Regions from separate parts of the Mesorhizobium sp. BH1-1-4 genome, predicted to be linked through region 4. Evidence: riboswitches for the same ligand, from Rfam matches in the RefSeq annotation. Region 4 holds a riboswitch; each other region holds the start of a gene.
What was found. A riboswitch is a leader RNA that binds a small molecule or an ion and turns the genes downstream of it on or off. The one in region 4 is predicted to bind cobalamin.
Positions count from the first base shown of each region.

Region 1: linked by a shared signal. The riboswitch ahead of LB569_RS04000 (DUF1636 family protein) and the one ahead of bluB (5,6-dimethylbenzimidazole synthase) in region 4 are both predicted to bind cobalamin.
Region 2: linked by a shared signal. The riboswitch ahead of LB569_RS21420 (aromatic ring-hydroxylating oxygenase subunit alpha) and the one ahead of bluB (5,6-dimethylbenzimidazole synthase) in region 4 are both predicted to bind cobalamin.
Region 3: linked by a shared signal. The riboswitch ahead of LB569_RS27895 (DUF1636 family protein) and the one ahead of bluB (5,6-dimethylbenzimidazole synthase) in region 4 are both predicted to bind cobalamin.

Region 1 covers NZ_JAIUIN010000002.1:59,664-65,437, forward strand. Annotated here, with positions in the region: gene LB569_RS03985 (helix-turn-helix domain-containing GNAT family N-acetyltransferase) at 1-425, shown strand, start outside; gene LB569_RS03990 (antibiotic biosynthesis monooxygenase family protein) at 667-981, shown strand; gene LB569_RS03995 (AraC family transcriptional regulator) at 1,042-1,875, opposite strand; cobalamin riboswitch at 2,127-2,334, shown strand; gene LB569_RS04000 (DUF1636 family protein) at 2,424-2,837, shown strand; gene LB569_RS04005 (ABC transporter ATP-binding protein) at 2,834-3,622, shown strand; gene LB569_RS04010 (ABC transporter substrate-binding protein) at 3,667-4,614, shown strand; gene LB569_RS04015 (FecCD family ABC transporter permease) at 4,614-5,663, shown strand.
Region 2 covers NZ_JAIUIN010000013.1:130,714-136,487, reverse strand. Annotated here, with positions in the region: gene LB569_RS21430 (DUF680 domain-containing protein) at 1-139, opposite strand, end outside; gene LB569_RS21425 (DUF680 domain-containing protein) at 212-415, opposite strand; cobalamin riboswitch at 901-1,103, shown strand; gene LB569_RS21420 (aromatic ring-hydroxylating oxygenase subunit alpha) at 1,217-2,464, shown strand; gene LB569_RS21415 (hybrid-cluster NAD(P)-dependent oxidoreductase) at 2,485-3,585, shown strand; gene LB569_RS21410 (PqqD family protein) at 3,727-4,158, shown strand; gene LB569_RS21405 (serine kinase) at 4,192-5,241, shown strand; gene LB569_RS21400 (glycosyltransferase family 2 protein) at 5,238-5,774, shown strand, end outside.
Region 3 covers NZ_JAIUIN010000026.1:29,237-35,010, reverse strand. Annotated here, with positions in the region: gene LB569_RS27920 (NADH-quinone oxidoreductase subunit D) at 1-405, opposite strand, end outside; gene LB569_RS27915 (NADH-quinone oxidoreductase subunit C) at 405-1,007, opposite strand; gene LB569_RS27910 (NuoB/complex I 20 kDa subunit family protein) at 1,012-1,593, opposite strand; gene LB569_RS27905 (NADH-quinone oxidoreductase subunit A) at 1,584-1,949, opposite strand; gene LB569_RS27900 (winged helix-turn-helix domain-containing protein) at 2,285-3,484, shown strand; cobalamin riboswitch at 3,514-3,719, shown strand; gene LB569_RS27895 (DUF1636 family protein) at 3,757-4,191, shown strand; gene cobW (cobalamin biosynthesis protein CobW) at 4,188-5,240, shown strand; gene LB569_RS27885 (cobaltochelatase subunit CobN) at 5,259-5,774, shown strand, end outside.
Region 4 covers NZ_JAIUIN010000008.1:47,265-53,038, reverse strand. Annotated here, with positions in the region: gene LB569_RS16140 (TetR/AcrR family transcriptional regulator) at 1-328, shown strand, start outside; gene LB569_RS16135 (hypothetical protein) at 419-1,402, shown strand; partial or broken gene bluB (5,6-dimethylbenzimidazole synthase) at 1,522-2,136, opposite strand; cobalamin riboswitch at 2,196-2,384, opposite strand; gene LB569_RS16125 (histone deacetylase family protein) at 2,505-3,431, shown strand; gene LB569_RS16120 (exodeoxyribonuclease VII small subunit) at 3,435-3,686, shown strand; gene LB569_RS16115 (DUF2277 domain-containing protein) at 3,792-4,058, shown strand; gene LB569_RS16110 (pirin family protein) at 4,089-5,009, shown strand; gene dxs (1-deoxy-D-xylulose-5-phosphate synthase) at 5,108-5,774, shown strand, end outside.

The DNA of each region.
Region 1 (5,774 bases), on a different contig from region 4:
GGCAAGGGATGCTCTACGCCCAGGACTATGGCTGGGACGAAACCTATGAAGCGCTGGTCGCCGAAATCCTGGCCAATTTCGTAAAATCCTACGATCCGAAATGGGAGCGCGGCTGGATCGCCGAACGGGAAGGCGAGGTCGTCGGCTCGGTCTTCGTCGTGCGCAAGTCCGACCAGGTGGCCAAGCTGCGGCTCCTTTATGTCGAACCTTCGGCGCGGGGTCTCGGCATCGGCAAGCGCCTGGTCGAGGAATGCATCGGCTTTGCCCGCGCCAGGGGCTACAAGACGCTGACCCTGTGGACCAACGACATTCTGACCGCCGCCCGGCACATCTACCAGGCGGCCGGATTCAGGCTGACCGAGGAAGAGCCCCACTATTCCTTCGGCAAGGATCTGGTTGGCCAGAACTGGGATCTCGATCTCTAGCGAGCTGTCCGGCAATGCCGGGTTGCTGGCGGTTTGCGCCAATGGTATCGAATACGGGTCGAAAAGGACCCTGGAGCGGCAAACGGTAAGCCCGCTCCCTTCCGTCAGATGGAAGCTCCGTTCCCATCCAGAATGGGAACCCACGGCAAGCCACGGCGTGCTTTGACGCCGGGCTTGGCGTTCGGGGTCCCGCCGATCGGCGTTCCTTCGTGTGCCAGGCGCCAACGAAGGAGAAGAGACAATGCCCATCATTCGCGCCGACACCGGCGTCATCACCCAGATCAACGTCTTCACCGTGCCCGAGGGCGGACAGCAGGCGCTGATCGACCTTTTGCGGGAGGCGGCAATGAGTTGTCGTGGCATTCCCGGCTGGATGTCGGCCAGCTTGCACAGGGAACTCGACGGCTCACGCGTCGTCAACTATGCGCAGGCGCGGGATCAGGCGGCCATGCGGCGCGTCTTCGAGCATCTGCGGACGAGCGGTTTCCTCGATCGCAACCAGGCCCTGGGGCAGGCCCATCCCGGCCTCTATGAGGTCGCGCTCACCGTGGAATAGGCGAGGCGGCGGGCCGCGCCTCGGCTGCTGCCGGGGCGTGGCCCATTCGGCATCCAGCCCCTATGATTTGACCGGCACCCAGATCTCCAGCCCACCATTGCCGGTGCGGGCATCGAATTCAGGGCCATAGCGCTCGAATTCCGGCGCGTCGGCGATTTCATGGCCTGAGGCGGGCAGCCAGCTGTTCCAGATCGTGTTGATCGTACGCCGGATGGTCGAGATGTGCTCGCGATGCGTGAACACGGCATATTTCTGTGCCGGCACCCGCACCCGTTGGAATTCCTTCGGCAGATCCGCGAAGTCGCGCACCTCGACGCCGACGACATAGTCGAAATTGCCGGCATCGTCGCCATTGAGGCAGACGCCGTAGAAAACGCCTGAAATCTCGCCTTGTATGTTGCCGATGTATGGAGCGAAGCGCTGCCACTGCATGGGAATGCCGGCACTGGATTCGCAGCTGTAGCGCTCGCCGAGCCCGCCGACGAGGAAGGGCCGGCTGGTCTCGAAGCGCGGCGGCTGGAGTGTGGTGAGAAGTGAGCTGTCCATCAGGATAGGCTCCACGAGGTCGAGGGACTTGGTCGAACCTTGCGCGCGCACCAGTTCCGGCGTGGTGCCGAACTGGTCGCGGAAGGCACGGGTGAAAGCCTCATGCGAGTTGTAGCTGGCCTCGAGCGCGATGCTGAGAATGTCGGGCGCTCCGCCAGCCAGCTTGCGCGCCGCCTCGGTCAGCCGGCGCGAGCGCATGTAGCCCATGACGGAGCGGCCGGTGGCGGCGCCGAAGGCGCGCGTCACATGAAAGCGCGACACGCCACTGCTTTGCGCGACGTCGTCGAGCGTAACGACGTCAGGCAGATGGCTTTCGACAAACCATAGCGCTTTCTCGGTCGGGTTCATGTGCTCCTCGCATTTGGCATCCGCACCCTGGCGCCTCGCAGCCCGCCCAGTTTGATCGAAATTGCGCATCGCGCAAATGGGCAAGCGGTCGCGCGTTCTCATTGGGTGCCTGCTGTGATCGACTCGGATGGCCGTGTCGGCAAGGTACCGTCGAACAGCACGGTGATGGCCGTGTCGGCAGCGATTGACTGAGTGCATGTATTGTTATAACAGAACATAGTGATCGTCTTGCCTCGGCGCCGCTCGCGGCCTAGGCTGCGACTCGTGATGGTCCCCGAGCCGAAAGGCGAGGGGTGAAAAGGGAACGCGGTGGGATCCGATTTGGGTCGAGGCCGCGGCTGCCCCCGCAACTGTAAGCGGCGAGCAAGATCCGGAACGCCACTGGCCGGCAAGGCTGGGAAGGCAGGATTGCGCGGAGACCCGTGAGCCAGGAGACCTGCCATCACCGAGTTGACCGGACGGGGTGTGCCGGGAGGAAACGTGGACATCGGTCTTGTCGGCCGGTCGACCAACATCCTTCCGTCGCCAGTTTTGAAAGTGACGGGACGTTGGACGGCGCAATCGATCGTATTCACCGCACCCAAAGGCACCAGATCATCGTGTGCACGCTTTGCCGCGACGTGCCGACCGGCGTCAGGTCTGGCGAAGCTCTGTGCGCCGAATTGCGCTCCCGTCTCTCGGCCCAGCCTGACCTGATGCGTGATTTCACGGTCGAGGGCGTGGCTTGCATGGCGGGATGCGCGCGCCCGCTGGCAGTGGCCTTCCAGGCGCCGGGCAAAGCCGCCTATCTCTTCGGCTCGATCGATGCAGAGGCCGACGCTGGCGATCTCGTGCGGTTTGCCAGGCTCTACGCTTCGCTTGCCGACGGCTGGTGCAATTCCGGACAACGTCCGCCGCGCCTGGCCGGCAAGACGCTGGCCCGCATCCCGGCACCGGGCAAGCCGGCGGATGGCAATCGATGACAACGCCGCTTCTCGATGCGCGCGACCTGAGCGCGACGGCGAATGGCCGGGCTCTGGTCGATGCCGTCAGCCTGTCGGTGACATCAGGCGACCGCCTCGCCATCATTGGTCCCAACGGCGCCGGCAAGACCACGCTGCTGCGCATGTTGTCCGGCATGCTCAGGCCAAGTTCGGGCGAGGTGGAGCTTGGCGGGCGACGCCTGGACAGGATTTCGCCGGCCGAGCGGGCCTTGCATATCGCCGTCGTTGGCCAGACCGACCAGCCGGATCCGCGTCTGGCGGTGATTGACTATGTCGAGCTCGGCCGAGTCCCGCATGCCGGCCTGGGGCGTCGGAGCGAGGAGCGCGACATTGTCGTGGATGCGCTGCGCCGGACCGGCCTGTTGCCGCTGCTCGGCCGCACCATCGGCTCGCTGTCGGGTGGCGAACGCCAGCGCGCCCAGCTTGCCCGAGCCATCGCGCAGGAACCCAAGCTCCTGTTTCTCGACGAACCGACCAACCACCTCGACCCGCGCGCTCGCGCGCAACTGCTCGAACTGGTGGCCGGCTTGGGCATGACGGTGATCGCCGTGCTGCACGATCTGACGCTGGTAGCGCCCTTCGCCACCAAGGTCGCGGTGATGAATGAGGCGCGGCTGCAGGCTCTGGCGCCGCCGCATGAGGCGCTGACCCAGCAGCTGATCCGCGAGATTTTCGGCGTCGACGTGTTCCGCCTGCGCCATCCCACCGAGGATCGCGAACTGACGGTGTTCGAACTCCCGAATCGCGCCGCGCCGCCATCGTGATCACCCTCTCATCATCCGACACGGTTCAACCAAGGAGCAAATCCGTGAAACGCCTTGCCATCTCGCTCGTCCTCTCGCTGCTCGCCTCGACGGCCTTCGCCTTCCCCGTCACCGTCGACAGCTGCGGCAACCCGCTGACTTTCGACGCTCCACCGAAGCGTGCGGTCATCCATGATCTCAACATGGCCGAGATGGCCTTCGCGCTGAAACTGCAGCCCTCGATCGTCGGCCTGACGGGCATCACCGGATGGTACAAGGTCGGCCCCGAATTCAAGGCAGAACAGGGTTCCATCCCAGAACTGGCGCCGAAATATCCAACGCTGGAGAATCTCGTCGCGGTCGAGCCCGATTTCTTCTTCGCCGGCTGGTACTACGGTATGAAGCCCGGCGGCGACGTGACCCCCGACACGCTCGCACCGCATGGCATCAAGACGCTGGTGCTGACCGAAAGCTGCGTCCATCTCGACAAGAGCCGCCCGGCCGCCTCCATGGACCTGCTTTATGGCGACGTCGAAAAGCTGGGCAAGGTTTTCGGCAAGGAGCCGGAAGCGGACAAGCTCGTCGCCGGCTGGAAAGCGCAGCTAGCCGATATCACCGCCAAGGTCGGTGATCGCAAGGGAACACGCGTGTTCCTCTACGATTCCGGCGAGGACAAGCCGTTCACAGCCGGAAAATTCGCCATCCCCAGCGCCATGATATCGGCCGCCGGCGGCGACAACATCATGGCCGACATGGAAACCAGTTGGGGCAACACGGACTGGGAGACGGTGGGGGCGCGCAATCCGCAATTCCTCATCCTGCTCGATTATCAGGACGGCGGCGGCTACAGGAAACTGCTCGATTTCCTGAAGGCGCACCCGGCGATGAAAGAGACGGACGCGGTCAAGAACGAGCGCTTCGTCGCGCTTCGTTACGCCGAGCTGACGCCGGGACCAGCGAACATCGAAGCCATCGGCAAGATCGCCAGGGCGATGCATCCGGAAGCGTTCTGATGCATCTTGCCCGAGAGCAAAAACCGGGCGCGCTGTCAGGGCACAGCGCGTTCACGCTGGCCATGGCGGCGGGCACGGTGGCGCTCGTCGCTCTCGCGCTGCTGTCGATCGCCTACGGCTCGACGCTGATACCTCTGGGCGATGTCATCGCCGCGCTTGGCCGTGCCATCGGGCTGGACGAGCCGCGAATATCGGGCCCGGTCGGCAAGATCGTCGTCGACCTGCGGCTGCCGCGGACGATCCTGGCGATCTGTGTCGGCGGCGGACTGGGCATTGTCGGCGCCTTGCTGCAGACGGTGACCCGCAACGATCTTGCCGATCCCTTCCTGTTCGGCCTGTCTTCTGGGGCCGCCGCCGGCGCGGTTTCCGTCATCACCGTCTTCGGTGACAGTTTCGGTATCTGGACCCTGCCGGTCGCCGCCTTTACCGGGGGCATACTGGCCGCATGCATCGTGCTTTTGCTGGTCGCGCGGGTCAGGGGGCAGGGCCCGGAACGGCTGATCCTCGCCGGCCTTGCCGTCTCCTTCATGTTCACCGCCCTGACCAATTATCTGGTCTTTGCCGGCGACCAGCGCGCGGCCCATTCGGTGCTGTTCTGGACGATGGGCGGGCTCGGCCTGGCGCGCTGGGACAATGTCTGGCTGGGGGCGGTGGGCGCGGGCACCATCGCGGCCTACGGGCTGTGGAATCACCGCAGGCTGGATGCATTCCTCGCCGGTGAAAGTGCGGCCGAAAGTCTTGGCGTGCCGGTGGCGCGCATGCGCAGGGCGACATTTCTCGTCGCCGCCTTCTCGACGGCAATCCTTGTCTCGGTCGCCGGCGTCATCGGCTTTGTCGGCCTGATGATCCCGCATCTGGCGCGGCCGCTGGCCGGTCCCTTGCATCTGCGCCTGATCGCGAGCTGCGCGATGTTCGGGGCGGTTCTCCTGCTGGCAAGCGATCTTCTGGCGCGCACCTTGCTGCCGCCGCAGGAACTGCCGATCGGCATCATCACCAGCTCGCTCGGCGCATTCTTCGTCGTCACCATGGTCGTTCGAAACCGCCTTTGAAGCGGCTTCTTGTACCGCTGCAGGTGGAGTTTCGGGTGGGAGCGGCGTTCACCCGCCGCTAACCAGGATCGCGTTGCGCGGCTGTCCTGCCGATTTTTTGCCGGCTTTCAT
Region 2 (5,774 bases), on a different contig from region 4:
CGATCGACGCGGTGGCCGCGTTGTCGGTCGAAGTGACAGCCGCCTGGTTGGCACCGTTCGAACCAAAGTTGTCGCTACCGGCGAAGGCGCTGCCGGAAAGGGCCAGAACGGCGGCGGCAGCAATGAGGATCTTGTTCATCTTAAATACTCCTGAATTTGTGGCGTCCACCGGCGCGGCAGGGCAATCCCGCCGCGTGCCGGGGAGCGGCTATTAGTTGTTGCCGAAGAGGTTGTGATCGGCACCCTGGACAGGCGTCTGAGCAGCCGGCTGCGACTTCTTGGTCGAAGCGGTGTACGAGCTGTCGACAGAGGTGGCAGCAGGGGTCGCGGCGCTCGAACCATAATGGTCGCTACCAGCAAAGGCGCTGCCGGAAATAGCCAGAAGGGCTGCGGCAGTGAGAACAATCTTTTTCATTTTGGGGTACTCCAGTATTTTTTCCGTCCGTCTAGCGGCGTGTCTTGGGATTAAAAATCGCGTCGTTCGGACAGCCCCGATGTGGGAGAGCACCTTTGCCGTTTCCAATCACGAAGTTGTTCCGCGTGGACCATGACTCCACCACTTGAAATTGTACCAGGCCCTTTTACGTCCATTGTTTTTCTTCGCTATATCAACCGGTTAACTGGAACCACCGCTTCGATCACCGACTGTGTCGAAGGCCCTGCGTTCACACCGTCCTGCACGCACCGTCAACAGAAACGAACCGTTCGGTTCGATTTTAGAATCTGCTAATAGTCACTTTTCGTAACCGTTAACCTTTTTCGCCGCCGGCAACGGGTCGAAAACGGTGCCGGCGCGGCTTCCCATAAAGACGCCTCCATCGGCCGGAACCATCCAGCATGCGTGTCGCGCCGCATGGAGGCGATGTCGCTTTCATGCCGATGTCGCAAACCCTGTCGTGATTAAATCATTCCATCTCAGGTGCCGCTGCGTGACGACGGAGCGGAGAATTGGGAAGCCGGTCAGATTCCGGCGCTGCCCCCGCAACGGTGGTGGAGTTCAAGTCGCAACGGGAGACCACTGGGCGAAGGCCTGGGAAGGTGTCGCGATGGTCCGCAAGGACGACTCCAGAGCCCGGAAACCAGCCCGAGATCGCTAGAACTCGACTGATCGCGGTGGGCGGTCAAGGGGCGGATGATGTTTGTCCGGCTTTTGCCGGCTTGCGCTCAATCCTTCCTCCATCACCACCAGTTCAGTCCTTGAAAATGAGGACAGGACATGGATGCGCGCAACGACATGCTGAGGCTCTTGAACAGCCGCAGACAAGGCTTTTCGCTGGAACAGCCCTTTTATACCGACCCGGACTACTTCAAGCTGGACATGGAGCTGATCTGGTATCGCGACTGGCTGTTCATCGGCCATGATTGCGAGTTGCCCAAGCCGGGCAGCTTCATCACCGTGCAGATCGGCGACTATCCGGTCGTGCTGGTGCGTGACCAGCAGGGCAAGATCAACGCCTTCCATAATTCCTGCCGTCATCGCGGCAGCCGCGTCTGCAACAGCGACAAAGGCATGGCCGCCAAACTGGTCTGTCCTTACCACCAGTGGACTTACGAGCTTGACGGCCGGCTGCTGTTCGCCCGCCAGATGGCCGACGGGTTCGACAAGAGCCAGTTCGGGCTGAAGCCAGTCGCCTGCGAAAGCGTCGCCGGCTATGTCTTCATCAGCCTGGCCAAGGAGCCGGCGGACTTCGCGCCGATGCGGGCGATGATCGAGCCCTATCTGCAGCCGCACCGGCTCAGCGAGGCCAAGATCGCCTTCGAGAGCACCATCATCGAGAAGGGCAACTGGAAGCTGGTCTGGGAAAACAACCGCGAATGCTACCATTGCGCCGGCAATCATCCGGAATTGTGCAAGACCTTCCCGGAAGCGCCGACCGTGACCGGCGTGCAGGGCGCCGACAGCGATCCGGAAATGCTGGCGCATTGGGCCAAATGCGAGGCTGTTGGCCTGCCCAGCAAATTCCGCATCGACCCGGCTGGACAATACCGTGCCACCCGCGCGCCGTTGCTGCGCGATGCCCAGAGCTACACGATGACGGGCAAGCGGGCGGTGAGCAAGAACCTGTCCGACAGCGTCTCGGCCGACCGGATCGGCACCTTGATGCATTACCACTATCCGACGACCTGGAACCATATCCTGGTCGATCATGCCGTCACCTTACGTGTGCTGCCGGTCAGCGCCACAGAAACGGCGGTGACGACGAAATGGCTGGTGCACAAGGACGCGGTAGAGGGCGTCGACTACGATCTCGCCGACCTCACCCATGTCTGGACCGAGACCAACGACCAGGACCGCCGCATCGTCGAGGAAAACGCCTTCGGCATCCTGTCGCCGGCCTATGAGCCCGGCCCCTATTCGGAGCTGCATGAAGGCGGCGTCATCCAGTTCGTCGACTGGTACGCGCGCTTCATCGGCCCGCGCCTTGCCGAAGGCGGCCGGCCGGCGCTGCGCAGCGTGGCATGAGAGGCTGAGGGATGAATGCCATGACCGACCTTGGCCTCTATCGCCATCTCGACCAGATGGCGCCGTGGAACGACAGGCTGCAGGTGCTGGAAGTGACCGGCGTCAGCGATGAGGCGCCCGGCGTCAAGACCTTCACCTTCCGCTCCGACAACCAGACCTGGTTCCGTTACAAGCCGGGCCAGTTCGTGACGCTGGAACTGCCGACGCCGGACGGTCCGCTGATGCGCACCTACACGCTGTCGTCGTCACCGTCGCGGCCGTTCTCCATCGCGGTGACGGTGAAGGCGCAGGCAGGCAGCATCGGCACACGCTGGATGTTCGATCACCTGACCCCCGGCTCGCACGTCAAGGCCTATGGACCGAGCGGCGATTTTTCGTTGCACTGCCACCCGGCGGCGAAATATCTGTTCATCTCGGCCGGCTCCGGCGTCACGCCGATGATGTCGATGCTGCGCTGGCTGAACGATTGCGCGCCCTGGACCGATGTCGGCTTCGTCAATTGCGCGCGGCGTCCCGAAGAGATCATTTTCCGCAAGGAACTCGAACTTTTGGGCGGCCACATGCCGGGCCTGTCGCTCGGCTTCATGATCGAGGAGCGGTCGAGCCGCGAGGGCTGGTACGGCCATATGGGCCGCATCGATGCCATCCGGCTGCCGCTGCTGGCGCCCGATTTCCGTGAACGCGAGATCTTCTGCTGCGGCCCCGATCCCTTCATGCGTGCTGTGCGCGGCATGCTGGAGGCCGCCGGCTTCGACATGGCGAGATACCATCAGGAAAGCTTTGCCGCGCCGACCGTCGAGGAAATCCAGGCGCCGTTCGCCTCGCCGGAGCAGGACGGTGCGGCAGCTCCCGTCGAAGCAGCAACACCTATCCGCTTCGCGATGTCGGACGTCGATGCCGAGTGCGTCGCCGGCCAGACCGTGCTGCAGACGGCCCGCGCCTCGGGCGTGCGGATCCCGGCAGCCTGCGAATTCGGCCTGTGCGGAACCTGCAAGGTGAAGAAAGTCTCCGGCGCCGTCGAGATGAGCCACAATGGCGGCATCCTCGATCACGAGATCGACGACGGCTTCATCCTGGCCTGTTGTTCCAAGCCACTGTCGGCACTGGAAATCGAGGTTTGATCCGGCTGGCCTTCGACTGATCCCGCATATGGCCGGCGCCTTACCGGCAAAGGTTACCTTGCCAAGGAACAACCGAAAGTTTACAGGCGTTGTCGGTGGAACGGGTCCTGCTGGCGGGCAGGAATGCTAAGCGGGGCGACAATGATGCATGAATCCCATGCCTATGCGGTTGCGAGCCGGGATATCGTTTTCGAATCCTTCGATGGCGAGGCCGTGGTGCTCAACCTTGCGAATGGCAAGTATTTCGGCTTCTCCGATTCCGGCAGCAAGGTGTGGCAGGCACTTTCGTCCGGAATGGACGCCCGGGCTCTGGTCGGGCTTACCGCGGGCGGCTCGACAATAGGCCAGGCCCAACTCGATCACTTCATAGCGCAATTGCTCGAACTGGGCTTGCTGGTGCCTTCCGACGCGACGGTGCAGCCATTGCCGGACGAATTGGCCGCCGAGCTGGCCGCCACGAACGAGCCGCTCGATGTGAGCATTCACGACGACCTCGCCGACCTGATCGTCATTGATCCCATCCACGAGGTCGAGGAACCACTCGGCTGGCCGGCGGTCAAGCAGGCTTCCTGACGGGCCGGCCGCTGCCGTGATGGAAGGCGCTTGATGCCGCGCGTCACGCTGGAAACCTTGCCCGATTACGGCCGGTATCTCCTCGCCGCCGCCGAAAATGCGGGCTTGCGCTATCCGACCACATGCAAGGTCAGCCTGCCCCTGTTGGAACTGACCGTGCATCTCGGTCACGGCGTGCTTGCCGATGCACTGGGCCATGCATTTGTCGAAGCCGGACGTGATCGGCCCGAACCGGCCGCGTGCCGCGTCTTCATCGCTTATCCCGGCATCCACGGCATTCCGGAGCCCGCGCGATGGGGCGACGCGCATTTCACCGAGCACGGTTTTGCCAAACGGCTCGCCGAAGCCGGGTTGCGCGGCCACTATTTCCACGACCTGGATTTCTGGCAGATCTACGATCCGCACCGTAGCGTTGGCGTGCAGCTGATGGCGTCGGCCGATGCCTTTCCGCCCTGGGAGCCGGGGGCGCCGCTGCGCGCCTTCCTGCACTGGGAATATGCCGCGCGCGGCATGCGGCTGACCCATGCCGGCACGCTCGGCATCGACGGCAAGGGTATCCTGCTCGCCGGCGCGGGCGGGGCGGGGAAATCCGGCACTGTCGCCGCCGGCCTGCTCAATGGGCTCGACAGTGTCGGCGACGACTATGTGCTGATCGATCTCGTCGGGGGCGTGACCGCGCGGCCCCTTTTCTCCACCCTGAAACAGGACGCGCGAGGTTTCGCGCGGCTGGGCCTGCAACAGAGGCTGGCTGAGCAAGGCCCGCTGAACTGGCAGGGCAAGCACACGTTTCACATTGGCGACGTAACGCCCCGCCCGGTGCCCGCGATGCTGGACATCGTCGCGCTGGTGGTGCCACATATCAGCGGTGGCGGAGCAAGTTCGATCATGCCGGTGTCACGCAGGGATGCCATGATTGCCTTGGCGCCGTCCGGCATCGCCCAGATGCCGGGCGAGCGCGAAAGCGGCTTTCGCTTCTTCAGCGAATTGACCCGCCTCTTGCCGTGCTTTCGTTTGTCCCTCGGCACCGACCCGGCAGAAATCGCCGGCGCGATCGAGAATTTCCTGACGCGAGGCCTCTCGTGAAGCTCAGCGTGATCATGCCGGTGTACAATCGCGAGCGCTATGTCGTCTCGGCGCTGCGCTCCCTGATCAGGCAGCGCGCTGACGCCGACTTCGACATCATCGTCATCGACGACGGCTCCACGGACGCCTCGGTGGAGGCGATACGGTCTGCGATGCGCGAGGCGTCCTGCATCCGCCTGGTCCTGCAACCCAATATGGGCGTCGCGAGGGCGCGCAACGCCGGGCTTAGACACTTGCCGCCGGATGCCGGGTTTGTGTCATTCCTCGATTCCGACGACATCTCGCTTGCCGGACGCTTCAAGACGGATCTGGCTTGCTTCAAGGCCGAGCCGGGCCTTGACCTGACCTACTCCCTGATGACCCTGGCCGAGCAGATAGACGATGACAGGATGGAGCCGGTAGCGGGCAGTCGCACTGTAACGCTGCGCGGAATTTCAATGAGCACCGGCCTGTTCAGCAGGGCGCTTATCGATCGCATAGGCTATTTCGACGAGGAATTCGATCAGTGCGAGGACACTGACTATCTGTTGCGC
Region 3 (5,774 bases), on a different contig from region 4:
CTCGACGAAGCCCCACAGCGGCGGCGTCAGCGCGCCGACGTCCATTGCCTGCGTCGTCACATTGAGAATGTGCGACATGATGCGGCCGATCTCGCAATAGAGCACGCGGATCAGCTGGCCGCGCCTCGGCACCTCGATGCCGAGCAGGCGCTCGGCCGCCAAGGCAAAGGCGTGCTCCTGGTTCATCGGCGCGCAATAGTCGAGCCGGTCGAGGTAAGGCACCGCCTGCAGATAGGTTTTTGCCTCGATCAGCTTTTCCGTACCGCGATGCAAGAGCCCGATATGCGGATCGACCCGATCGACCACTTCGCCGTCCAACTCCAGAACCAGCCTCAGAACACCATGCGCGGCAGGGTGCTGAGGTCCGAAATTGATGTTAAAGTTGCGAACGGAGGTTTCAGCCATTACTGCTTTGCCTTCTCATCCCCTGGCAGCACGTAATCCGTGCCTTCCCATGGGGACAGAAAATCGAAATTGCGGAATTCCTGCTTCAGTTCCACAGGCTCGTAGATGACGCGCTTGGCTTCGTCGTCGTAACGCACTTCGACGAAACCGGTGAGCGGGAAATCCTTGCGCAGCGGATGGCCTTCGAAACCGTAGTCGGTCAGCAGGCGGCGCAGGTCCGGATGGCCCGAGAACAGCACGCCATAGAGATCGTAAGTTTCGCGCTCGAACCAATCGGCGCCGGGATAGACGCCGGTGATCGAAGGCACCATCGTCTCCTCGTCGGCCTGCACCTTGATGCGAATGCGAACATTCTGCTTCGGCGAAAGCAGGTGATAGACGACGTCGAAGCGCTTGGCCCGCGACGGATAGTCGGCACCGCAGACATCGATGATCGAGATGAACTGGCAGCGCGCATCGTCGCGCAGGAAGGCCATCACCTCGATCAGGTTTTCCGGCTCGACGTGAACGGTAAGCTCGCCATAAGCGAGCACAGCGTCACTGAAGCGCCCAGGCAGCTTCTCGCCGAGATAGGTCGACAGTTCGCTAAGGGATGCGGCCATGGATTTACCGTTCGATCGTGCCGGTGCGGCGAATCTTCTTCTGCAGGAGAAGAATGCCGTAGAGCAGGGCTTCGGCACTCGGCGGGCAGCCGGGCACGTAGATGTCCACCGGCACGACCCGGTCGCAGCCGCGCACCACCGAATAGGAATAGTGATAGTAGCCGCCGCCATTGGCGCACGAACCCATCGAGATGACGTAGCGCGGCTCCGGCATCTGGTCGTAGACCTTGCGCAGCGCCGGCGCCATCTTGTTGGTCAGCGTGCCGGCGACGATCATGATGTCGGACTGGCGCGGAGACGCGCGCGGCGCGACACCGAACCGCTCTGAATCGTAACGCGGCATCGAGGTGTGGATCATCTCGACCGCGCAGCACGCCAGACCGAAGGTCATGAACATGAGCGAGCCGCTGCGCGCCCAGGTGATCAGCGCCTCGGTCGAGGTGACCAGAAAACCCTTGTCGGCAAGCTCATTGTTGATTTCGAGGAAGAAGGGATCGTCCTCCCCCACCGGCCTGCCGGTGTTGGGATCGATAATACCTTTGGGCTTCGGCGCGACGAGGGTGCCTGAACTGTCGTTCAATCCCATTCCAGCGCTCCTTTTTTCCATTCATAGGCAAAGCCGATGGTCAGCACTGCCAAAAAAACCATCATTGACCAGAAACCGAGCATGCCGATCTTCGAGAAGGACACTGCCCAGGGGAAGAGGAAGGCGACTTCCAGGTCGAATATAATGAACAGGATCGACACCAGGTAGAAGCGGATGTCGAATTTCATGCGGGCGTCGTCGAACGAGTTGAAACCGCACTCGTAGGCGGAAAGCTTTTCGGGATCCGGGTTGCGGTAGGCCACCAGGAACGGCGCGACCAGCAGCGCCAGGCCGACGACCAGTGCCACGCCGATAAACAGGACGATGGGCAGGTACGAACTGAGAAGTGCGTTCATGCAGCGGCTTTCCGTTGGCGCCAATCCACTTTGACTACAGCACCGAACCTTAATGCGGAAGCGTGACAGATTAACCGCTGAACCGTTTTAAGGGGGCCTATGCTGCAACGCGGCGAGGGTTAGCGCAGCACTTCCAGCGAAGCAAGTCAAACCTTGTTCAAAACAACGAGCTGGACGGCATTCCGGGAGAAACTGGTCTCATACGCTCCTGTTTGATTTCCTTCGCTTTTTACTCCACTTTTCTCTCCTGACAGGATTGCCACCAAAACCCTGCTAGCATGGGCTGGAATCACCCCATCACATCTTTGTCAAAGCACCCTCAGAGTGACGCCTGCATGAAGGAAAAGATCTCGCTTGCCACCGCCCGGCGCATCGCGCTCGCCGCGCAGGGGTTTCTCGACCCCCGCCCCGCCGGCACGCCCGACCGCCGCCATTTCGCCCGCGTTCTGTCCCGCACCGGCCTGCTGCAGATCGATTCCGTCAGTGCGGTGGTGCGCGCACATTACATGCCGCTCTATTCGCGTCTTGGCCCCTATCCCCTCGCCTTGCTCGACAACGCCGCCGTGACGCGCAAGCGCACCGTGTTCGAATACTGGGCGCACGAGGCCTCCTTCCTGCCGGTCGAGACCTACCCACTGATGCGCTGGCGCATGCGGCGCGCCGAGCAAGGCGACGAAATGTATCTGGGGCTGGCCAAATGGGGCCGCGAGCACGCCGCCTATATAGAAGAGATCTACCGCGAGGTCGTCGAGCGCGGGCCGATCGCCGCTTCGGCGCTCGAAGGCCAGAAAGGCTCCGGCGGCTGGTGGGGCTGGAGCCACGCCAAGCACGCCTTCGAATGGCTGTTCTGGGCCGGCCGCATCACCACGGCGCACCGACGCGGTTTCGAGCGCTTCTATGACCTGCCGGAACGCGTGCTGCCGCAGGCGATCCTCGACCTGCCGGTGCCGGCGGCCGAGGACGCGCACCGCGAATTGCTGCGCATCTCCGCCCGCGCCCATGGCGTGGCGACATCGGGCGACCTGCGCGACTATTTCCGCCTGTCGCCGGCCGATATGAAAGGCCGGCTGGAGGAACTGGTCGAACTCGGCGACTTGCTGCCGGTCCGTGTCGAGGGCTGGGACAAGCCGGCTTACCTTCACAAGGACGCCCGTATGCCGCGCAAGATCGAGGCCCGCGCCCTGCTGGCGCCGTTCGATCCGGTCGTCTTCGAGCGCTCGCGCTCGGAACGGCTGTTCGATTTCCACTACCGCATCGAAATCTACACGCCGGCTGACAAGCGCCAATATGGCTACTATGTCCTGCCCTTCCTGCTTGGCGACAGGATCGTGGCGCGCGTCGACCTCAAGGCTGACCGGCCGGCCAGTGTCCTGCGCGTCCACGCGGCTTATGCCGAGCCCGGCGCACCGCCAGAGACGGCGGCTCAGCTCTTCGAGGAATTGAAGCAGATGCAGGGCTGGCTAGGCCTCGAACGCATGGAGGTGACGCCTGCCGGCGATCTGGGCCCGGCGCTGGCCGACATCACGGTGTCGTAAGCTCGCGTTGACACCGCTGCCCGCAAGAGCCTAAATCCGATCCAGACGGTCTCCTCTCAGCAAAGGGAGGAGCCAAGAGGGAATGCGGTGCGGGCTGAAAACCCAAATCCGCGGCTGTCCCCGCAACTGTAAGCGAAGAGCCAAGGCCGAAAGCCACTGGGATTGTCCCGGGAAGGCGGCTACCCAAGGCGATGACCCGCGAGCCAGGAGACCTGCCGTCTGGAATGCAAGAATCCGATCGCCCGGCGGGTTTTCCGGGCAAGGAGCCTGATTTGGATCGCGACAGCAGTTTTTCGGCTGAAACAACAGACGTTTTGTCCGGCGAGGGTGATTCCCTGGCCGGCGTGACCGTCATCGTCTGCGCCTCGTGCCGCGACGAGACCGGCTCCGACGCCAATCCCCGGGCCGGCGAAATTTTGGCGGAAGACACGCGCCAGGCCGCCTCGGGCGAGAACATCCGCATCCGCACGGTCGAATGCCTCGGCAATTGCAAGCGCCGGCTGAGCGCCGCGATCCTGCGCGACGGCTGCTGGAGCTATGTGTTCGGCGACCTGACCACAACCAGCGGCGCCGATCTCGTCACCGGCGCCAAGCTCTTCGCCACCTCGACCGACGGCCTCATTCCCTGGCGGGGCCGGCCCGATAGCCTCAAGCGTGGCCTCGTTGCCCGCATCCCTCCTCTCGACATGCTGAAGGACTTGACATGACCGCTCCAAATTCGGCCGGCAATCTCTCCCGCGTTCCCTGCACCGTCGTTACCGGCTTCCTCGGCGCCGGCAAGACGACACTGGTTCGCCATCTCCTGGAAAATGCCGGCGGCAAGCGCATTGCCATCATCGTCAACGAGTTCGGCGACATCGGCATCGATGGCGAAATCCTCAAAGGGTGCGGCATCGACACCTGCCCCGAGGAAAACATCGTCGAACTGGCCAATGGCTGCATCTGCTGCACCGTCGCCGACGATTTCGTGCCGGCGCTCGACCAGATCCTGTCGCTGACGCCGAAGGTCGACCACATCCTGATCGAAACCTCCGGTCTCGCTCTCCCCAAGCCTCTGGTTCAGGCTTTCCAGTGGCCTACGGTGAAGAGCCGGGTGACCGTCGACGGCGTCATCGCCGTGGTCGACGGTCCCGCACTTGCCGAGGGCCGCGTCGCCAACGACATGGACGCCCTGCAGGCGCAGCGCGCCGGGGATGACAGCCTCGACCATGACGATCCGGTCGAGGAAGTGTTCGAGGACCAGATCGCCTGCGCCGACCTGATCATCCTGTCGAAGAGCGACCTGATGGATGCCGCCGGTTCGGCCCGCGCCAACGCCATCGTCAACGAGCATTCCGCCCGCGCCGTGAAGATCGTGCCGACGTCTCATGGCAAGGTCGATCCCTCGGTGCTGCTCGGGCTTGGTCTTGCCGTCGAGGACGACATCGAGAACCGCAAGTCGCATCATGACGGCGCGTTCGATCATGAGCACGATGATTTCGACACCTTCATCGTCGACATCCCCTCGATCGCCAATCCGGACGAACTGGCCAAGCGCGTCACAGAGGCCGCCGAACAGGAAAACGTCCTCCGTGTGAAGGGTTTCGTCGAGGTCGGCGGCAAGCCGATGCGGCTCCTGCTGCAGGCCGTCGGCCCGCGCGTCAATCATTACTATGACCGTGCCTGGACGGCTGATGACGACCGCCGCTCGCGCCTCGTCGTCATCGGCCTCAAGGGGCTGAACCGTCCGGCGATCGAACGTATCCTCGCCGGCTGATTTCAGACACGGACCGCGATGCACATCCTCACCACGACCTCCGCCTCGCTCGACGACCTCGCCGAGCCTGTCGATCTCCGGCAGACGCCGGCGGATATCGTGGCCCTGTCCTTCACCGACAGCGATCTCGCCGGACTGGCGGCGGCATGGAAGGCGCAAGCCGATCGCCTGCCCTCGATGCGGCTCGCGTCACTGCGCGACCTGCGCCATCCCATGTCCGTCGACCTGTGGATCGACAGTGTGGCCCGCCACGCCAGGATCATCCTGGTGCGCATCCTCGGCGGCTACGACTGGTGGCGTTATGGTTGCGACCAGCTCGCCGCGATTGCCCGCGAACGCGGCATCAAACTGGCGCTGCTTCCCGGTGAAAGCCACGACGAGGATCTCAGGTTGATCGAATCCTCGACGCTGCCGCGCGCCGACCTCGACAGCCTTCTCGGCTATTTCCGCGAAGGCGGCCCGGCCAATATGAGCGCGCTGGTGCACAGGCTGGCAGGCCTGGCTGGACAGGACACGTCGGTCGCCAGTCCGGTC
Region 4 (5,774 bases):
CTATATCGAAATGGCGCTGGAGCCGGAAATCCAGCGCATCATGTTCCGGGATGGCCCGGCCGTGCTGGGCGACCCGGCGCAATGGTCGAATGCCAGTGCATGTGTCGGTTCAATGACCGATCATCTAATCGCGCTGCAGGGGGAAGGGGTGGTCGTCCCCGGTGTCGACCCGGAGTCGGCAGCGCGGCTGATCAACGGGGCGAGCAGTCAGGCCGCGCAGCGCATCGCCAATGCGAAGGATCCCGAGGCGACGTCGAGGATGGTTGTGGCGGCGTTCAAGCAATTGCTCGAAGGCCTGCTGAAAAAGCCGCAAGCGCGGTCAAGCTGAACCGCCATGGCGGGACGCCACCGCCCGCAATTGACAACAGCCGGTTTGAGCGCATCCTCCCCCAGCCATCTCTGAGGGGGAGAATCGGGCATGTGGGATTTCGATATCGGCAGGTCGGTGTCCATCATGGTGCGGACCTGGCCCTTCATTGTCTTTCGCATGATCGTCTATTTCGGCATCACGCTGGCCTACATCATGGCCACCGGCACCGGTGCCTCGGTCGGTTATGGCGTCGGCCATATCTCCACCGATCCGGACGGCCCGTTGTCCTTTGCCCTGTGGGGCGGCGTGGTCGGCTTTGGCGTCGTCTCGATCGCCGTCTACTGGCTGCGCGAATACATCCTCTATGTCGTCAAGGCCGGCCACATCGCCGTCATGGTGCATCTGATCGACGGTCATGACGTTCCCGACGGCCAGAACCAGATCGCCTACGCGAAACAGGTCGTGACCGAGCGTTTCGCCGAGGCGAACATCCTTTTCGTCGTCGACCAGCTGGTCAAGGGCGCCATCCGCGCCATCACCGGCCTGCTCGGCGGCGTCGCCGCCTTCCTGCCCATTCCTGGCCTCAGCGGCCTTGTCGCCTTCCTCAACACGCTGATCCGCCTGTCGCTGACCTATGTCGACGAGATCATCCTCGGCTACAACATTCGCATCAACTCGTCCTCGCCCTTCGAAACCGCGCGCCAAGGCGTCGTGCTCTACGCCCAGAACGGCAAGATCATGGTCAAGAACGCCGTCTGGCTGGCGGTCATCATGTGGGGCGTGTCGTTTGTGATCTTCCTGCTGATGCTGGCGCCGGCCGCCGCCATTCTTTACGTCATGCCCGGTCAACTCGCCGGTTGGGCCTTCGTGCTGGCGATCGTCTTTGCCTGGGCCTTCAAGGCGGCCTTTATCGAGCCCTTCGCCATCGCTTGCCTGATGCAGGTCTATTTCAAGACCATCGAAGGCCAGGTGCCCGATGCCGCCTGGGATGCCAGGCTGGCCGAAGCCTCGTCGAAGTTCAGGGAACTCAAGGACAAGGCGCTCTCCACCTTCGGCGGCTCGCGCTGGGGCACGGCCGGCGCGACGCGCTGATCGGTGGGACTCGCGGGCGCAATATCGGGGATGTTGAGGCGCGCCACCGCCGATTTGAGCGGTGCCTCTCCCTGGCCGCAAAACGTCTCGCTCATGATCAGGTCGGGCAGCGGCAGCCGTCGTCCCCAGCCATGCGTTTCAAGATCCGGTTTCGGTGCGAACTCCGAGACACGGCCGACGCAGAGATAGGCGATCGGCGTTACATGGTCGGGAATGGCCAGCAGCCGTTTCAACGCCTCGGCCTCGATGATGCTGACCCAGCCGACGCCAACACCCTCGGCACGTGCCGCCAGCCAGAAATTCTGCACCGCGCAGACCGTGCTGAAGAGGTCCATCTCCGGATTGTGCCAGCGTCCAAGCGGCGAGCCTTTCGAGCGTTCGCGGTCGCAGGTGATGCAGATGTTGAGCGCGCCTTCGCAAATGCCTTCGAGCTTGAGCTTGCGGTACAGCGCCCGCCTTTCTTTTTCGATAGCCGGCAGCTCCTGTTCTCGCGCGGCCAGGAACAGGTCGCGCACCTCAGCCCGCCGCTGCCCGTCGCGGATGACGATGAAGTTCCAGGGCTGCATGAAGCCGACCGACGGCGCGTGATGGGCGGCAAGCAGCAGCCGCGCCAGGACGTCGTCATCGATCGCCTCCGATGTAAAATGGCTGCGGACGTCGCGCCGCGTGAACATGGCGCGATAAACCGCGTCGCGCGCTTTCTGATCGAATCCGTCGCCGACAGGAGCGGTCATGGCTTCCGGCATCGCGTGTCCCCTTGCGATTGCAATCCCTGATATCCGCCTGACCATGCGGATATCGATGCCTGCCAGGCCGGTCTTCTGGCTCGGGATCAACCCGCCTCCGGTGCCTTCCCGTCATCGACAGTGGCATTTACCGGCGCGGTCCCCCTTACAGCGTTGGGCACGCCACGGAATTCAACCGTGTTCCCGATTCTCCCGCCACAAATCGACCGGCGGGCACCAGGCAGGTCCCCACCTTACGCCGAAGTGCCGGCGACGCCAATGCCCGTAGCGACACTACGAGACGCGGACGTGATTTTCCCCAGCGATCAAAGCGCGGCGCATGGTCATTGAGGCGCCGGGGCACTAGATAGGGGGACATGGCCACCCGTCTCTATACACACCCGATCTTTCTCGAACACATCACCCCGCCCGGTCACCCCGAGCGGCCGGATCGCCTGCGCGCCATCGAGCGCGTGCTCGACGACGAAGCTTTTGCCGCGCTCGACCGCGTCGAGGCATCTAAAGGCGACGAGGCGACGATCCTCTACGCGCATCCCGCCGATTTCGTCGCGCGTGTCCGCGCCGCCATCCCCGACGAGGGCATAGCCCGCATCGATGCCGACACCACCGCCAGCCCGAAAAGCTGGCAGGCGGTCATCACCGCGATCGGTGCCGCCAACGCCGCCGTCGACGACGTCTTCGCGGGCCGTGCCGACAATGTCTTCGTCGCGGCCCGACCGCCCGGCCATCACGCCGAAAAGACCACGGCGATGGGCTTCTGCTTCTTCAACACAGCGGCGATCGCTGCCCGGTATGCGCAGAAGAAGCATGGCGCCGAACGTGTCGCCGTCGTCGACTGGGACGTGCATCACGGCAACGGCACGCAGGACATTTTCTGGGACGATCCCTCGGTGCTCTATTGCTCGACGCACCAGATGCCGCTCTACCCCGGCACCGGCGCGAAGACCGAGACCGGCGCCGGAAACATCGTCAACGCGCCACTGGCGCCGCAAACCGGCAGCGAGGTGTTTCGCGACGCCTTCCTGTCGCGCGTGCTGCCGTCGATCGACAATTTCGCGCCCGACCTGATCATCATTTCGGCCGGCTTCGACGCGCATCATCGCGATCCCCTGGCCGAGATCAATCTGACCGAGGACGATTTCGACTGGGCGACCGGCCAGCTCATGCAGCGCGCCGCTCGCCACAGCGGCAACCGGCTCGTCAGCCTGCTCGAGGGCGGCTACGATCTGCAGGGATTGGCATTTTCGGTCGCCGCCCATGTCGGGCGACTGATGAAAGGATGAATGATGAGCGGTGAGATCAACGAAGACGTCAAGGCGATGAGCTTCGAACAGGCGCTCGACGCGCTGGAGAAGATCGTCGATGACCTGGAGCGTGGCGACGTGCCGCTCGACCAGTCGATCCGCATCTACGAGCGCGGTGAGGCGCTGAAGGCGCATTGCGACCGGCTGCTGAAGGCTGCCGAGGACAAGGTCGAGAAGATCAGGCTGTCGCGCGACGGCAAGCCGGTCGGAACCGAGCCGCTCGACGCTGACTGACGCCGCTCGCCAACGACGCGCTTGCCTCACCGGCTTTTGGACACGATCATGATTGAGGATAAGGCTCGTCCCGATTGAAAAGGTTCCAGAGGAGGTTTGGAAACGATGTGCAGAAACATCAAGACCCTGTTCAATTTTGATCCGCCGGCAACCAATGACGAAGTCCGCGACGCGGCGCTCCAGTTTGTCCGCAAGCTGAGCGGGAGGACGCGGCCGTCCGCCAAGAACCAGCATGCGTTCGATCACGCGGTCGAGGCTATCGCGGCGGCGGCACGCGAGCTGCTTGATACGCTCGAGACCCACCAGCATCCGCGCAACCGGGAAGAGGTGGCGGCCAAATTGCGGGCGAAGGCGGCTATCCGGTTTGCCTGACGCGGCCAAGGCCGCTGACAAGGAGAGTTCATGAGCTTCTTTCCCGGTAAAGATCCTGAAGCCGGTGATGCCTTTGCCAGCGACCAGCTCGAGCTGATGGTCATCCCCAACGCCAAGGATATTGGCGGCTTCGAGGTGCGCCGCGCCTTGCCGACCGCCAAGAGAAGGCTGGTCGGGCCATTCATCTTTTTCGACCGTATGGGCCCGGCCATCCTGCGGGCGGGCCAGGCGCTCGATGTCCGTCCGCATCCGCATATCGGCCTCTCGACCGTGACCTATCTGTTCGACGGCAGGATCAGGCACCGCGATTCGCTCGGCACCGAAATGGTCATCGAGCCCGGTGACGTGAACCTGATGACGGCTGGTCGCGGCATTGTCCATTCCGAGCGCACGCCGCAGGAACTGCGCGGCGCGCCAATGTCGATCTCCGGCCTGCAGACCTGGCTGGCGCTGCCCGACGGCAAGGAAGAGGTCGCACCGGTGTTCGAGAACACCGCTGCGCTTCGACTTCCCGAAATCGACGCCGAAGGCGTCAGCGGCCGCGTCGTCATCGGCGATTTCCAGGGGTTGCGGTCTCCGGTGCGGGCGGATTCCGAGACGCTTTACGCCGATTTGCGGCTGAAGCCCGGCGCCAGCGTCAAAATCCCGGCCGACGCCGAAGAGCGCGCCATCTATACGCTGGAGGGCGAGGTCTCGATTTCGGGCGACGTGTTTCCGGCCGAGCGCATGCTGGTGTTCAAGCCCGGTGACGAGATCGTCATATCGTCGCAAGCCGGTGCGCATTTCATGCTGTTCGGCGGCGCCTCGCTCGGTTCGAAGCGCTACATCTGGTGGAATTTCGTTTCCTCGTCCAAGGAGCGCATCGAACAGGCCAAGCAGGAATGGAAGACCGGCCGCTTCGACATCGTTCCTGGCGACCAGCAAGAGTTCATTCCGCTGCCGGAAGGCTGAGCGGGTCGGTGAGAGGCTGACGGTCCGCGTCACCGACACGCATTTACTTTCGCCGGACGGCGGCCTATCCCGCCGATGAACAGAAAGTCTGGGTGCCCGTGAACGCAACGCCGCATACGCCGCTTCTCGACAAGGTCCGCGTGCCGGCCGACCTGCGCACGCTGGCCGAGGGCGAATTGCCGCAACTGGCATCCGAGCTTCGCGCCGAACTGGTCGACGCGGTGTCCCGCACCGGCGGCCATCTGGGTGCCGGCCTCGGCGTGGTCGAACTTACGGTGGCGCTGCATTATGTCTTCAACACGCCCGGTGACCGGCTGATCTGGGATGTCGGCCACCAGGCCTATCCGCACAAGATCCTGACCGGCCGGCGGGACCGGATCCGCACCTTGCGCCAGGAAGGTGGCCTGTCGGGCTTCACTCGCCGCGCCGAGAGTGAGTACGACCCGTTCGGCGCTGCTCACTCCTCGACATCGATATCGGCCGGCTTGGGCATGGCCGCCGCCCGCGACCTCTCCGGCGGCCGCAACAACGTCATCGCCGTCATCGGCGATGGCGCCATGTCGGCCGGCATGGCCTATGAAGCGATGAACAATGCCGGCGCGCTCGATGCCCGGCTCATCGTCATCCTCAACGACAATGACATGTCGATCGCCCCGCCGACCGGCGCCATGAGCGCCTATCTAGCGCGGCTCGCCTCTGGCAAGGCCTATGTCGGCCTGCGCGATTTCGGCAAGAAGCTGACCTCTTATCTCGGCAAGCGCGCCG